DNA from 2 places in the Bradyrhizobium sp. 187 genome. Region 2 is predicted to be linked to the other one. Evidence: riboswitches for the same ligand, from Rfam matches in the RefSeq annotation. Region 2 holds a riboswitch; the other holds the start of a gene.
What was found. Region 2 has a riboswitch for cobalamin ahead of IVB19_RS12960 (energy-coupling factor ABC transporter permease). Riboswitches for the same ligand answer to the same signal wherever they lie in the genome.

Region 1 (7,915 bases), on a different replicon from region 2:
ACCGGCCGGGTGTTCCGACTGTGTCCTCACGGCCGGCTCGATTGCCTGATTTTGAACGGCCAAGCCGAACGGGCTGGTGCTCAGTCCCGACGAGGCCGTGTTGTTCGTTGCAATGACGCGCGACAACAGCATCTGCCGCGTGCCGCTGATGCGTGACGGCGGGTCGGGAAGGTGGGACGGTTCAGCTTGTTCTTCGGGGCCAGCGGTCCTGACGGGCTGACGATGGATAAAAAAGGGCGGCTCTTTGTAGCGCACGCCTCCCTCGGCCACGTCTTCGTCATGGCGCCGAACGGCGAAACGATTGGGCGCATCAAGTCCTGCGGTGGGGCGACCTGCACGAACCTCGTATTGGAGGCGGCAAACGGCACATTGCTCATTACGGAAATCCTCTACCGGATCAGTGTTGATGGCTGATCTCGATCACCTCCCTTGAACGTTCGCCAGCAGGAGTGCCTCAGTAACTCGCATTGTGTGGGAAGCACGAAGAACGACTCGGCTATCGTTTGTAAGGCTGGGCCGGGCTTCGCCCGCCAACTGCGCTGCCGACCTGGCTCCGCGCTTTTAACCGGGCAGGTTTCGGCTCGCGGTCCACGAGCCTTGAGAACACCATCGTATCGCGTCGCACTATGAAGAACGATTTGATGGCTGATACAAGCCAAAAAGGTCGAAGATGTAACCCGCTCGCAGTGGGAGTAAGCACCGCATCGAGGTTCTCAATTATCCTCGGCCGCGACGCACGCGTTGGAGCGTTCGTTTTGAGAACCAACAAGCAGCAGGATTTGCTGCTTTGAAAGTCTTTACTGACACGCCGAGTAGCGCTTTCACTGTGTGGAGGAGAGGTCGCAGCACTGTCTTAGCCTCTTGCGCGCGCGCAATCCTCCAACCCGATATCCCCTCTCCTTGTAGAAACGGTGTACCCGTTCTAAGGCCGGATAGCCATCAGGGGCAACGCAACCTCAATCATCTGCCAGCCTCGGCGCTTCGCCTCCGAATGTACCGCCTCGAGCAGATGCCGACCGGGCTCAGAGCACACCGTACGCTCCAGCTGCTCTCACGGCCAGTACAGCCGAGATGGCAGCGATCCCTACAATCTGCCCGGTGGCTTGTTCCTCGATGACAAAAATGAAGCCCTCTTCGGGATCCTGAATCAGGCGCAAAGCAGCCTGCTTTGCGCCTTCAAGGCTGAACTCTGGACCGGGGCCACCTAATTCAGAAAGTAGCTTTCCGACGGCTCTTACGATCGCGTTCTCATCTCCTGGCAGCCTTTGCGCAAAGCCGTGCCCCCGTGGGGCAAACCTTGCGCTTCAGCGCCAACACGAACACCCGTCACGTTAGTCCCTCCAGTCCCACTTGAGGATATCCATGTTCAGAAGGATCAGCGAACGCAACTGAGAGCAACTATCAAGCTCGATAGGGAATAGGACGTCCGCACTCGCTATAACCAACAGAGGTGAGGTAAGTGCAAGCTGTTGCCGTTCTCAGAGTCGATTGCGGCTTGACATGCTGCGAACTCATGATGGACCTTTTTCGATTAGAAAGGAAATCCACGAGACGGCACATTCGCGCGTGGGCAGGCCGGCCATGCCGATCAAACATTTCGTAGGAGTGATTGCCGGTCATCACTCACGAGAGTCGATTCAGTACATCTTGCAGCATGATAATCGCCGTGGCATAGGGCGCGTCAGCTCGGCGCGTCTGAAGGTGAGATTCCCCACAGTCGTGTGCGTCACTCGTACAAACTTGCGCGAGCCGGGACAGGTATCATACGGGTGCGCCCGACAAAATCGTCTGAACAACATCGCGAAAGATTTTGCACGCTAATGCACTATCTTAAGCTTACCTCGAAGAATCGAAAGATAATGGCAAGCACTGCTTGTTTGGACCTTCGCTCCTCGTTTAAGGGACCTTCACGGAAGGGGAGTGGTTGCGATGGAGCATGGGCAGGCCGAACTGGTCGGAGGGAAACCTGTAATCTTCGGCCAGCGTAAGGTGCGGCCGCGAGCGTGCGTGGCCGTGGGCAAGCGGCATCTGCGCGCCTTTCTACGCGACGTGCTAGAGGATGTGGGGTTTGTGATCAGCGAATGCGGGACTGCTGACGAGCTGCCGCGCGTACTCTGCACGGACTTCCCCGATCTGATCCTGCTCGGCATTGGCTCGGATCGCATCGAGCCTGGACGATTGCTCGAGATACTCGTACGCGAAGAATTTGCAGGCAGAGTGCTGGCGTTCGGCGCCCGCGAGTCGATCGTCATGACGGCAGTGCAGCAGGTCGGGGGCGAATATGGACTTGATATGCTGCCGCCGCTGAGGACGCCGTTTGCAGCCGAGACGCTGCGCGATCGGGTCGCCATGCTCTTGCCCAGAGAGCCGGCGGCCCGTCCCGCAGTCCATGTCGGAGAAGCCTTACACGCTGGCTGGCTCGAGCTCTGGTATGAGCCGAACTTTGACCCGTGTGCCCTAAGCCGCCGCGGCGCCGAGGCGCTTGTGCGAATGCGGCATCCGACCTGGGGCGGTGTTCCACCAGCCTATTTTATCCCGGAGGCTCACGATCCGCATTTTAGGGAGTTGTCGCAGTTCGTGATCGACCGCGCAATCAAGGATTGGCAGTATCTTCTGGAGCAGCAAACTTCGGTCGATCTCTCCATCAATCTACCGGCAGCATTCCTGATTGACCCGCACGCGGTACGCGATCTCTGTCAGCGCATGCCGGCGCACCCCGCTTTCGGCGGCTTGACGATTGAAATCGAGAGCGAGGAAGCGATCCAGAACCTAGATCTCCTGATCGAGGTCGCGCGTGAGGTTCGCTTTCACAACATTGGCCTTGCGATCGACAATGTCGGCGCCAATTGGCCGGAGCTGATGGGGGTCGAAAAATTCCCGTTCATGAAACTAAAAGTGGACCGGCAGTACGTCGCCGGTTGCGGAAATGGGCCACTGAAGCGAACGGTGTGCCGCCATATCGTCGATCTCGCCAAAGAGTACAGTGTGCGCACCGTCGCCGCAGGCGTGGAGAGCCACGCCGACCTGATCGCTGTGACCGAACTCGGGTTCGACCTTGCGCAGGGCCATCTGTTCGGAAAGGCCATGCCGCTGAAGCAATTTGCACAGTCATCTTTCAGCCCTGTTCCACTTCGTCCAAAATAGTTGCATGAGGAGTGTCTGAGCACAGCCAGGCAAAGCGTACCAGCGCTCGCCCCCGCCGCCAGGCCTACTCGGCACCAGGCATTCGGCTGACTGCGTGCAAAGCCAGTATCGCGTCCCCGGCGGAACTTCATTGCCCTCCGAAGCGACGCCGAAGGTCATTGTAGCACAAAGCCGTTTTGGCAAGCCTCCAGCGAGTCAATCCGCGGAGTTAACGTTGCAGCCGTGAGCGCGGCTTGGACAAAGCCTCCAGTCAGGGCTGGTGACCGGAGGTTTGCCGAGATCGGGCGCAGACGTGCGTCGGCACGGGGCTTTTAGTCGCGCCGCCGGTTTCGGAATCGTCGAGCGTCGCTTGGGCCCGCGCTGCCATGCCAGACAAACCGACGGAAGCTCGCAGCGGCCGAGTCGCGACTGGCTATCGGAGTAGGGCCCGAGGGCTCGTATGGCTTGAAATTGAAGTGGCCCGTTGCTGTCGCAGATGCAACATGGTCTCAGGCCCGGGACAGCACAATTGGGCAAATTGCCCATCATTGAGCGCGCCTGTCCTTGGCACGGCATTTGAAAGGGATCGCCAATGGCATCGCTACTAAGGAGTCGAAGGCATGACTTACAAGATCGTCGCTTCGCAATGCACCGTTTGTGGGGCATGTGAGTTCGAGTGTCCCAACGCGGCGATCAGCCTCAAGCGCGACATTTACGTTATCGATGCAAAAAAGTGTACGGAGTGCGAGGGCCATTCCGACACGCCGCGATGCGCGGTGGTCTGTCCGGTGCCTGACACCTGTGTCCCGTCTAAGACAACATAAGCAGCCCGCGTCCAGAAGGCTTCACCGCTCGATTCGCGAACGAAGTAGTAGATGTCGAGCTTGAGGAGGCCGCCGTCCGCGTGGGGCGCATCGAGGTCGATCAACATCGTCATGAGCTTGAGGCGCTGATGACTCCGAGAAACCCTCGAATGGCTCTAGAGGACACCGTCAAATTGTCTCGAATAAGGACAAGGCCGCCTCGATGCTCCAGGTCGCCGCGTTCAGACTTATTGTCGCTGGCTGACGAGGCGAGGCGAGGTGGACGGGTGTCGAATATCCCAAGATTGGCTCGCAGGATATCTAAAGCCACGTCACTTCGAAGCCGAAGAGACGGTCTGCACGCGCGAGAGATCGGTCCGGAGATCCTGAAGACGTACGAGAAGCTCGGCAGCCGGTTGCCCACGCTCACCATGCACAGGTGCATGGAGCGTAGGGTCATAACAGGATCCCCGCCGCCCGCTCTCCCGCCGCATACTCCAGTTTCGCAAGTCAGCGTGCATCCTGACATCCGGAACTGTTCCTGCGATGTCGCGCAGGCCAAGGTCCAGGCTGCACTACTCGCCAGCGGTGACGGAAACAACGAAGGCGCGCGCCAAAGTTGCTCAGGACGTAAGTGCTTAGCGCACCGAGGAGATCATCTTGAGCAACGCTACGGAGCGATCGAGCTCGCGGCTCGTCCCTGGGTCTGTCGAACACAGGCAGTCCGACCTGATCATCCGTTCGATCCTGGAGCAATCCGGCCTTGGCAATTCCTAAGGAGCCTCATGGCGCTGTGATCAAGCGGATGCCGCCCGAGGACGATCGCAACTTCCTCACGGGCGAGTTCGAGAAGGTGCTGACGGAAAAGACCAGGTTTGTCGCGATCACGCAGATGTCGGACCGCCCAGCGCGTTCGTTCTGCTCGCGTTAGCTCATCCGACTACGCCAAGAGGGTGTTGAGCGGACGCATTCACAAGCGGAGACTCCAAAGATCCACGCGTTTTTACCAGGCCGGGAGTAAGACCGTTGTGCCCTACCTGGTGCAGCTCGCAATCTTTTGGTCAATATCGCGGCAACACTTAGTAGGTTGACGGATCGATCCTGGTGCGCCTAATGCCAGCCGTCGTGGTCTTCGGATTTCGTTTGATCCGGAGCTAAGAGGGAAGCCGGTGCAATGCCGGCGCTGCCCCCGCGTAAGCGGCGAGCCGCTGTCCAACGAAGTCACTGAAGCCATGCGGCTTCGGGAAGGCCGGACAGCAGCGACGACCCGCGAGCCAGGAGACTTGCCTCGACAATATATCGTCCACGGGGGGTGTCCCGGTGTGCGCAAGCAGCTGTCGCTCACGCGATATTCGCTGCATGCGTCCGCCATGACCTTTGCCCCAATCATGGGGTCTGAGCTATGTCTTTTCTTTCGCTTCCCGTTGCCACACTGGGGATGTCACGCATCGGCCCACGACGCGAACTCAAATTCGCGCTCGAGAGCTACTGGGCGGGAAACTCCAGCGAAGCCGAGCTCCTCGAGGCGGGGAGTGGACTTCGTGTCGCTAATTGGGCACAGCAGAAATGCCGCGGCGCGACCGTCATTCCGTCGAATGACTTCTCGTTTTACGACCATGTGCTCGATACCAGCGTAATGGTCGGCGCCATTCCCGACGTCTACGGCTGGACCGAAGGTCCTGTGTCGCTCAAGGCCTACTTCACCATGGCGCGTGGCGCTCAGGACGGTGGTCACGCTCAGCATGGGCCTGGCGTAGCCGCACAGGAAATGACGAAGTGGTTTGATACCAACTACCACTACGCGGTGCCGGAATTTCACCGGGATCAGATCGTTAAGTATTCCTCTCGAAAGCCCATCGAGGAATATGAGGAGGCAAAAAGCCTCGGCTACCAAACGCGCCCCGTCCTAGTTGGCCCAGTCACTTTCCTGAAGCTCGGCAAAAGCGTTAATCCCGAATTCAATCCACTGTCGCTGCCTCGATCGGCTCCTCCCAGTCTATGTCGATGTTCAACGCGAACTAGCCTCGCGCGGTGCTGAATGGGTTCAGCTCGACGAGCCATGCCTGGTGACGGACGTCGACGAAGCATCTCGGGCGGCTGTCCGCCGGGCCTATGCTCATTTCGCAAAGGTTGTGCCGGCCCTTAAAATCATGCTGGCCACATATTTCGGAGCTATCGGCGACAATCTTGAAACAACCTTGGCCTTGCCCGTTGCCGGGCTTCATGTCGATCTGGTTCGGGCACCCGACCAGTTGGACGCAATTGTCGCCAAAGCGGCGCTCACGGTGCCGTTGGACAATAGAAACCCCATGCCAGTTGCACCTGACATGCAAGCTGCTGATTTAGTCAGAAAACGAGTCCGGGCTACCGAACAACGTCGGATGTCTTGGTTTGATGAATACATACACTGTCACAGATGCGACAAGCGGCAGTCCCGGCTAGACATCATCGCACAGAAAGTTTTGTGATGAGATCTAATTGCCAGCTTGCCGGCCACACGTGGGACGGCGGTAAAAAGATCTACGCTGGTCTACGGCGAGACACTGAGCCGAGGCGCCCGGCGGTGCGCATCGCTCACGATTTTGCCTCGCCCTGCCGACTCAAGGCTCTCCGAGCTCATATCCGGGCCGGCTCTTTGCGCCGCCGCCGAAATCCCGCTCGTTTGTAACAGACGAGCGCCGAAGCCTGAACATGGCTTATCTGGGTTCGCTGGCATGGCAATTGCCGATCTCAAATCTGTACGCAGAGTTTGACGGTACGACCGTCCGATTTACTGGGATACTCCATTCGACACCAGCTTAAGTGCCGGCCTGACATATCTGGCCGCGTGTGGGTTGGGATAAGATAACCATTTCGACCCACTCACGGCCGAGTGGCAGCTTTTGAAATCCTGCGCGCTGATCGCAAAAATCGCTGAACTTCTGCAGAGCAATGGTCAGTTCGTGCTCTTGCGTTGAAAGACTTCGGTACAAGAGGACATGTTGGTAGGAGAGCCTTACATCATGTCCGCAGATGGCGAGGTCGTGAGATCTCATCGGCATCTTACCGAGGGAAGGACGTGATTGAACAGTTGTCCATGGCTGGTTCAAGTGAGATATGGTGTCCGTGATGGCTTCGATTGACGATCGATTGAATGAGATCAGATACGTGCGGAATGACATTTGGCGCTGTCGAAGAAGGCTTAAAAGCGAGCTAAGTGATCTCGAGCGTAAGGTTCTCGAAGATCGCCTGCTTGAGCGGCAATCTGCCTTTGAACGGCTCCTAGCGACCACGTTTCCTTTTACATTGACACTGTCAAGCAAAATTGGCGACCTTTGCGGCGGGTCATTGGCGCGCAAAATGGCGTCGGCTCATAGAACGCATGCGCCTGCGTCAGAAACGTAGGCTCCGTCGCCGCAGGCCGCAGCGCTCGTCATGGTCGCCGCCGAGCTGAAATGCAGCCTTGGTTCACCGATGTGCTGGCCCCGCGGCGCACCCTGAGCGCCGATAATGAAACCGTTCGGGCCGCCCATCCAGGTCCACAGGTGGAGGGGGACACCGATTGCGCCGTTTCTGCGAAACCGCGGTCACCATGAGTAGCTTTCATCCGACAGAGCGATCGAAGAAGCTTGAATCGGCCGTAGCGTCAGATTGTACAGAGCAGGGGAACAATACTCCAGACTAGGTGTAGCCGAATGAGAAGAGCCGTTATCGCTTTTGCATTATGTTCCGCTCTCGATCTGCTCGGGCTAAGCGCGAGCGCGGTTGCGGACACAAGGCGGTACGCGTGCACGATCACTGCCGCCGATAGAGAGCCGGTCGGAGTTCGGAACGAGCGGGTCATTCTCACGGTTCAATATGGCTGCCGGATCGCGGATGGTCTCTCGAGTGACGCGGGGATTACAGCAGTGTCGGTCAGCGAGTGGGCTGCTGATAAAGGAACGTACCTAGCGTCCCTGGAATTTCACCGCGCGCTGGAGGGAGTTGCAATTGGGCAACTCTCCGAGGCG
Region 2 (7,915 bases):
GCGCGTGCCAGCGCGGGCAGGGCTCACTTTGCATCCTTCCGACAATCGCGAAGAGCTGCAGCGCGCGAGCGAGGCGCTGCGGCTCGCGGCCGAAGGCGGCCAAGTCGTCATCGTGTCCTCCGGCGACCCCGGCGTCTTCGCGATGGCGTCCGCCGTGTTCGAGGCGCTCGAACAGGCGCCGCAATGGCAGGAGCTGCCGATCCGCGTGCTGCCCGGCGTCACTGCGATGCTGGCGGCTGCCGCGCGCGCCGGCGCACCGCTCGGCCATGATTTCTGCGCGATCAATCTCTCCGATAATCTCAAGCCGTGGGCGGTGATCGAGAAGCGCCTGCGGCTCGCCGCGGAAGCCGATTTTGCCATCGCGATGTACAATCCGCGCTCGGCGAGCCGGCCGGAAGGATTTGGCCGTGCGCTCGCGGTGCTGAACGAGGCCGGCTGTGGCGACCGTCTTGTGATTTTCGCGCGCGCGATCAGCGCCGCCGACGAAAAGATCGAGACCGTCAGGCTGAACGAAGCCCGGCCCGAGATGGCCGACATGCGCACGCTGGTGATCGTCGGCAACTCGCAGACACGCCGCGTCGGCCGCTGGGTCTATGCGCCGAGGCAGGCCCGATGACCGAGCCACTGCATGATCTCGGCCACGCTCTCGACCCGCAAGCGTTCCGGCAGTTGCGGTCGCGAGATCATGATCACGGGCAGGCCGAGCCTGCGGGCGGCGTCGATCTTGGCGCGCGCGCCGTCGCCGCCGGAATTGCGGGCGACGATCCGGGTGATGCCTCGCGCGCGCAGCATCTCCAGTTCGCCCTCAAGCGTAAACGGCCCACGCGACACGATGACGTCCGCGGCGAAGGGCAGCGGCGCATCGGGCGGATCGACGAATCTCAGCGTGTAGGCGTGCTGCGGCTTGGTCGCGAACGGCGCGATGTGCTGGCGGCCGATGGCGAGGAACACATTTGCCGGCACTTCAGGCAGTGCGGTGACCGCGGCGTCGACATCAGGTATTTCGATCCAGTTGTCGCCGGGCGCTTTGGTCCACGGCGCTCGCTCGAGAGCGATCAGCGGCGTGCCGGTTTCCGCACATGCCGCGACCGCATTGCGGCTCATCTCGGTGGCAAAGGGATGCGTCGCGTCGATTACATGCGTGATGTGTTCCCGACCAATGTAATCGACAAGTCCGCTTGCGCCGCCAAAACCGCCGATCCGCGTCGGCAACGGCTGACCGGCGGGCGCGCGGGTGCGGCCGCCATAGGAATACACGGCATCGACGCCGGCGCGCGCGATCTCCGCCGCGAGCAGGCTCGCGTCGGCCGTTCCGCCCAGAATGAGGGCGCTCGTCATGGCTGATCCCTGGCTGACCATCATCGGTATCGGCGAAGATGGCCTTGCCGGGCTGTCCGAGGCAAGCCGAAAGGCGCTCGATGATGCCGAAACTGTCTTTGGCGGTGAACGGCATCTTGCACTCGCCGGCATAACCGGGCGCGGCCGTCCATGGCCGGTGCCGTTCGATGCAGAAATCGTGTTGAGCTGCCGTGGTCGCCCGACGGCGGTGCTCGCCTCCGGCGATCCGTTCTGGCACGGGGCCGGCGCGAGCCTCGCCGAGAAGCTCCATGGCGACGAATGGATCGCGTATCCGGCTCCCTCGACATTCTCGCTCGTTGCTGCGCGGCTTGGCTGGCGTCTGGAATCCGTTGCCTGTCTCGGTCTCCACGCCGCGCCATTCGAGCGTCTCGTGCCACACCTGGCGCGAGGGGCACGCATCATTTGTCTCGTGCGCGACGCAAAGGCGGCAGGCGATCTCGCGAAACAGCTGACGGCGCGCGGATGGGGTGCCTCGGCATTCTGGACACTCGCTGCGCTTGGCGGGCCGCGCGAAAGGATCAACGCGCATCGCGCCGACAGCTTCGCAGGCGATCTTGCCGGAAATCTGGTCGCGGTAGCCGTTGAGGCGGCGGGCGCGCAGGGCATCCCCCACAGCTCGGGACTATCGGACGAACTCTTCGTCCATGACGGCCAGATCACCAAGCGTCCGGTCCGTGCGCTCGCGCTTTCGGCGCTGGCGCCGCGTCCCGGTGAACGGCTATGGGACATCGGTGCGGGCTCGGGCTCGATCTCGGTCGAGTGGACGCTGTGCGGGGGCACCGCGATCGCCGTCGAGGCGCGCGAGGATCGCGCAGCGAACATTCGCAGCAATGCGACGGCGTTCGGGTTGGCACATCGGATCACAGTCATCGCGGGAAAAGCGCCTGAAGCCCTTGCTACGCTGGACGGGCCTGACGCCGTGTTCATCGGCGGCGGTCTCGACATCGCGATGTTCGACGCCATCTGGCCGCGGCTCTCGCCCGGTACGCGGCTGGTCGCGCATTCAGTAACGTTGGAGACGGAAGCGTTGCTCGGTGAGCTGCACCAGCGCCACGGCGGCGAATTGATGCGGGTCGAGATTGCGCATGCCGCTTCGCTCGGCCGCTACCGGTCCTGGGAGGCCGTGCGGCCCGTGGTGCAATGGAGCGCGGTCCGATGAAGGTCGCCGGGCTCGGATTCAAGCGGGACGTCACGCTGGCCTCGCTGCGTGAGGCGCTTCTGGCGGCCGGTGGTCCCGAAGGCCTTGCAGCAGTGGCGACGGTCAGCGATAAGGCCGACGAGGAGGTGTTGAAGCAGCTCGCGCGCGAATGCGGCTTGCCGATCAAGGCGGTTGCCGCCGAAATGCTTGTTGGCATCGACACGCCGACGCAGTCAAAGCTCGTCGTGGAAAAGTTCGGGACGGGATCGGTTGCCGAGGCGGCGGCGCTCGCAGCGGCCGGACCTCGCGCGCGATTGATTGCGACGCGGGTGGTCTCGCAGGATCGCACCGCGACCGCGGCGATCGCGGAAGGAGACGGCGCATGACGGTGCATTTCATCGGGGCAGGGCCAGGCGCTCCTGACTTGCTGACGTTGCGCGGCCGCGATCTCATCGCCGCCTGTCCGGTCTGCCTCTATGCTGGCTCACTTGTGCCCGAGGGCGTCTTGGCGCATTGCCCGCCCGGGGCGCGGATCGTCAACACCGCGCCGCTGTCGCTCGATGAGATCGTCGCGGAGATCGCCGCCGCCCATGCCGATGGCAAGGACGTTGCGCGGCTGCATTCCGGTGATCTCTCGATCTGGTCGGCGATGGGCGAACAGCTCCGCCGCCTGCGCACGCTCGACATTCCCTACACGGTCACGCCCGGCGTTCCCTCTTTCTCGGCCGCCGCGGCTGCGCTGGAGGCCGAGCTGACGCTGCCCGGCCTTGCCCAGACCGTGGTGCTGACGCGCACGCCGGGCCGCGCCAGCGCGATGCCCGAAGGCGAGAAGCTTGCCGCCTTCGCCGCCACCGGCGCGGTGCTCGCCATCCATCTGTCGATTCATCTGCTCGACAAGGTCGTCGCTGAGCTGACGCCGCATTATGGCGCGGATTGCCCGGTCGCGATCGTCTGGCGTGCGAGCTGGCCCGAGCAGCGCATCATCCGCGCCACGCTCGCAACACTCGACGCTGCTGTCGGGGGCGAGATGGAGCGCACCGCGTTGATCCTGGTCGGCAAGACGCTGGGCTCGGCGGATTTTTCCGAGAGCCGTCTCTATGCTGCCGACTATGACCGCCGCTATCGGCCGGTCGGCGCCGAGCCGCGCTTTCCGGAGGTGTCGTGATGGCGGCAGGGCTCGTTATCTCCGCGCCGGCCTCCGGCGTCGGCAAGACCACACTGACGCTGGCGCTTGCCCGCGCCTGGCGCAACAGCGGATTGCGGGTGCAGTGCTTCAAGAGCGGCCCCGATTACATCGATCCCGCGTTTCATGCCGCCGCGACGGGACGCGCCTCGGTCAACGTGGACAGCTGGGCGATGGATCGCGGGACAATCTCGCATCTCGTCAGTCGTGGCATTGACGCCGATGTCGTGCTGGCCGAAGGCTCAATGGGCCTGTTCGACGGCGTTGCCGCGCGCGGCGTCTGCGGCACCGGAGCGACCGCCGATATCGCAGAGATGCTGGACTGGCCGGTGCTGCTGGTGATCGATCCCTCGGGCCAGGCACAAACGGCGGCCGCGATTGCGGGGGGCCTTCGCGACTACCGCCCCGGTGTGCGCCTTGCAGGCGTCGTGCTCAATCGCGTTGCCAGCCCGCGCCACGAAGCCCTCGTGCGGCGCGCGCTGCTGGATGCCGGCATCGCCGTGTTCGGCGCGTTGCCGCGCCATGCGGAGATCAGCCTGCCGAAACGGCATCTCGGACTGGTCCAGGCCGAGGAGCAGGCGGAGATCGGCAAGCTGATCGACGAGGCCGCGCGCTTCGTTGCCGAGCATGTCGATCTCGACGCGGTGCTGCGTTCGGCGGCCACCTGGTCGCCGCAACCTGCCGCAAGCGGCGTCAACGTGACGCCGCCCGGCCAGCGCATTGCGCTTGCCCGTGATGCCGCGTTCTCCTTCGTCTATCCGCACATGCTGGAAGCGTGGCGCGCGGCGGGTGCGGAGATCTCGACATTCTCGCCGCTCGCCGATGAAGCCCCTGATCCGGTCGCCGATGTGTGCTGGCTGCCTGGCGGCTATCCCGAGCTGCAGGCCGGCAGGATCGCTGCCAATGCGCGCTTCCGCAGCGGATTGCGCGCCTTCGCCGAGACGCGCCCGGTGCACGGCGAATGCGGGGGCTATATGGTGCTGGGCACCGCTTTGACCGACGCCGATGGCATCAGCCACGAGATGACGGGCCTGCTCGGCCTGGAGACGAGCTTTGCCAAGCGCCGCATGCATCTGGGCTATCGTCTGGCCGAGCTCGCCGCGCCGATGCCGGGTCATCAGGCGGGTGCACGCCTGCGTGGCCATGAATTCCACTATTCGACCATAGTCGCGCAGCCCGACACGGCGCTGGCGGTCGTGCACGACGCGACAGGTGCGGTCATTGCCGAGACCGGCTCGCGGCGGGGACAAGCTACCGGCACGTTCTTCCATCTGATCGCGGAGGACCGGTGAGCGGTTTTGTCTCCTTTGTCTCCGCCGGGCCCGGCGATCCCGAGCTGCTCACGCTCAAGGGTGCAGCGCGGCTGCGCGAGGCCGACGTTGTGCTCTATGACGATCTTGCTTCAGGCGCGATCCTCGATCTGGCCCGGCCCGGCGCCAATCTCGTCGCGGTGGGAAAGCGGGCAGGGCGGGCCTCGACCAAGCAGCACCATGTCAACCGCCTGCTGGTCGACTATGCCGTGACAGGCGCGCGCGTGGTCCGGTTGAAGTCGGGCGATGCCGGCATCTTTGGCCGGCTTGAGGAGGAGCTCGAGACGCTGCGCGAAGCGGGCATCGGCTACGAGATCATTCCCGGCGTCACCTCGGCCTGTGTCGCCGCCGCGCAAGCCGGCATTCCGCTGACCCGGCGTCACACCTCGCGCCGCGTGCAGTTCGTGACCGGGGCGGACGTCACCGGCGAGCTGCCGCCAGATCTCAATTGGGTGGCGCTGGCCGATCCGGAGGCGACAACCGTGGTCTATATGGGCCGGCGGACGTTTCCGGCGTTGGTCGTCAAATTGATCGAGCACGGGCTCGCCCCAACCACGCCGGCGTTGTTTGCCGAATCGCTCGGCCGTCCCGATGAGCGGCTGGTCCGCACCACAATTTCGGAACTTGCAGAGCAGCTTGCGCGGGGCGGAGCGGCCTCCACGGCGGCCGTCATCCTGTTCGGCGCGCTGGCGGGGAATTATCCGTCATGACCGCCTCGTCCGCCCGTCGCCCCTTGACGCCCGGCCGGCGAAAGAGGCACACAGGAGACGCATGGTGCTCGACGCGGCGCAAAGCGCCGGAGCATAATCGGGAATGGGGATGGGCGGACCCTGTTGCGGCGCCCAAAACCCCAGCCGCCCCCGCGACTGTAAGCGGTGAGGGACTTCGATCAGCCACTGGGCCGCGAGGCCCGGGAAGGCCGGAGACTCCCAGTGAACCGCGAGCCAGGAGACCGGCCGTGCATGTTTTGAGGCCAAGGCCGTCGGGTGTGACGGCAAGAAGGATCTGAGCCATGCATATCGAACCCGGACTAGTCTCGGACGCCAAGCTCGTATTGAGTTACGCAACCGGCATCGCTGTCGGCGGTGTTGCCCTGAAGCTCGCGGTTGAGACCGTGCGCGAGCAGGGCATCACGTCGTTCGCGGCGCGGACGCTCGCCACCACGGGGCTTGTGTTTATCTTCTTCGAGATCCTGCCGCACTTCCCGGTCGGCGTCTCCGAAGTGCACTTCATCCTCGGCTCGACCTTGTTCCTGCTGTTTGGCGCGGCGCCTGCGGCCTTCGGCCTCGCGTTTGGCCTGCTGTTCCAGGGCATCTTCTTCGAGCCGCCCGACCTGCCGCAATATGGCATGAACGTCACCACGCTATTGGTGCCGCTGTTCGGAATCCAGGCGATCGCCACGCGGATCATTTCGAGCAACACGGCCTATGTCGATCTGAAGTACCGCCAGGCGCTGGCGCTTTCGACGACCTATCAGGCGGGCGTCATCGCCTGGGTGGCGTTCTGGGCGATTTATGGCTCCGGCTTCGGCGCGACCAACCTCGCCAACATCGCGACCTTCGCGGCGTCCTATGCGCTGGTCATCGTGATTGAGCCGCTCGCCGATCTCGGCGTGCTGGCGCTGGCAAAGTCGCTGCGCCGCGTCACCGCGCCCGGCCTCGTCACGCCGCGTTTGCACAACGCGGCCTAGAGACAAGCGAACGGGCGGCCCCATGTGCGGCCGCCTTTCGCAGGCACGATGCTCACGCTCTCTCTGATAGGCATCGGTTGCGGCGATCCCGAGCAGCTCACGCGTGCCGCGATTACTGCCATCAACGCGGCCGATCTCGTCCTGATCCCCCGCAAGGGGACGGCCAAGTCCGACCTCGCCGATCTCAGGCGGACGATCTGCGCCGATGTGCTCACCAGCGACACGACCCGCATTGCCGAGTTCGATCTGCCCGTGCGGGACGCCGCTGAAGCGGACTATCGCAAGGGCGTGGACGATTGGCATGATGCCGTGGCCGCCGTCTGGTCGCAGACGATCGGGGATCATCTCGAAGGAGAGGGCAAGGTCGCGCTGTTGATCTGGGGCGATCCCTCGCTTTACGATTCCTCGCTGCGTATCGCGCGGCGGCTCGATCCCTTGCCGACAATCGAAGTCGTGCCCGGCATCACCTCGATCCAGACGCTGTGTGCGGCGCATGCGTTGCCGCTCAACGACATCGGCGAGCCCTTTCTAGTTTCGACCGGACGCCGCTTGCGCGATGGCGGCTGGCCGCAAGGTGTCGATACCGTGGTGGTGATGCTCGACGGCGGCACGGCATTCGAGTCGCTTGATCCGGCGGGCCTGCACATCTGGTGGGGGGCCTATCTCGGCATGCCCGATCAGATCGTCATGTCCGGCGCGCTGGCCGAGATCGGCCCGCGCATCGTCGCCGTGCGGCAAGAGGCGCGCGAACGGCACGGCTGGATCATGGACAGTTACATCCTCAAGCGCAGGCTGTGAGGCAAGCGAGGCAGCATGCTCCCCGAATGGGTCACCCAACAATGCCCCGACATCTCCGCAGTCCACCGCGAGGCGGCGGTGGCGCGGCAGGCGCAACTGACGAAACCGACCGGCGCGCTCGGCCGGCTCGAGCAGCTCGCGATCGAGCTTGCGGGCCTGCAAGCAACCGAGCAGCCGCGCGCGGCGCGGGTGCCGATCATCATCTTCGCCGGCGATCACGGCATCGTCGCGCAGGGCGTCTCGGCCTATCCGCAGGAAGTGACGATCGCGATGCTGGCGAACTTCGCCTCCGGCGGTGCCGCAATCTCGGTGCTGGCGCGTGAGCTGGGCTCCAGCCTGGAGGTCGTCGACGCCGGCACGCTGGCGCAGGAGGAGATGGCTGGAATCGTGACCGACAAGCCGCGCAGCGGTACGCGCGATTTCAGCGTCGAAGCTGC

Region 1: another riboswitch for cobalamin. It lies ahead of IVB19_RS38075 (5-methyltetrahydropteroyltriglutamate--homocysteine S-methyltransferase); the one in region 2 lies ahead of IVB19_RS12960 (energy-coupling factor ABC transporter permease).

What each region holds. Positions count from the first base shown of each region.
Region 1 is NZ_CP064694.1:198,814-206,728, forward strand. It holds partial or broken gene IVB19_RS38055 (SMP-30/gluconolactonase/LRE family protein) at 1-433, shown strand, start outside; gene IVB19_RS38060 (EAL domain-containing response regulator) at 1,930-3,144, shown strand; gene IVB19_RS38065 (4Fe-4S binding protein) at 3,744-3,947, shown strand; gene IVB19_RS38070 (hypothetical protein) at 4,690-4,857, shown strand; cobalamin riboswitch at 5,036-5,231, shown strand; partial or broken gene IVB19_RS38075 (5-methyltetrahydropteroyltriglutamate--homocysteine S-methyltransferase) at 5,329-6,199, shown strand.
Region 2 is NZ_CP064693.1:2,747,060-2,754,974, forward strand. It holds gene cobJ (precorrin-3B C(17)-methyltransferase) at 1-616, shown strand, start outside; gene IVB19_RS12930 (cobalt-precorrin-6A reductase) at 592-1,338, opposite strand; gene cbiE (precorrin-6y C5,15-methyltransferase (decarboxylating) subunit CbiE) at 1,337-2,518, shown strand; gene IVB19_RS12940 (cobalamin biosynthesis protein) at 2,515-2,883, shown strand; gene cobM (precorrin-4 C(11)-methyltransferase) at 2,880-3,662, shown strand; gene IVB19_RS12950 (cobyrinic acid a,c-diamide synthase CobB) at 3,662-4,972, shown strand; gene cobA (uroporphyrinogen-III C-methyltransferase) at 4,969-5,700, shown strand; cobalamin riboswitch at 5,746-5,965, shown strand; gene IVB19_RS12960 (energy-coupling factor ABC transporter permease) at 6,003-6,680, shown strand; gene cobF (precorrin-6A synthase (deacetylating)) at 6,729-7,478, shown strand; gene cobT (nicotinate-nucleotide--dimethylbenzimidazole phosphoribosyltransferase) at 7,494-7,915, shown strand, end outside.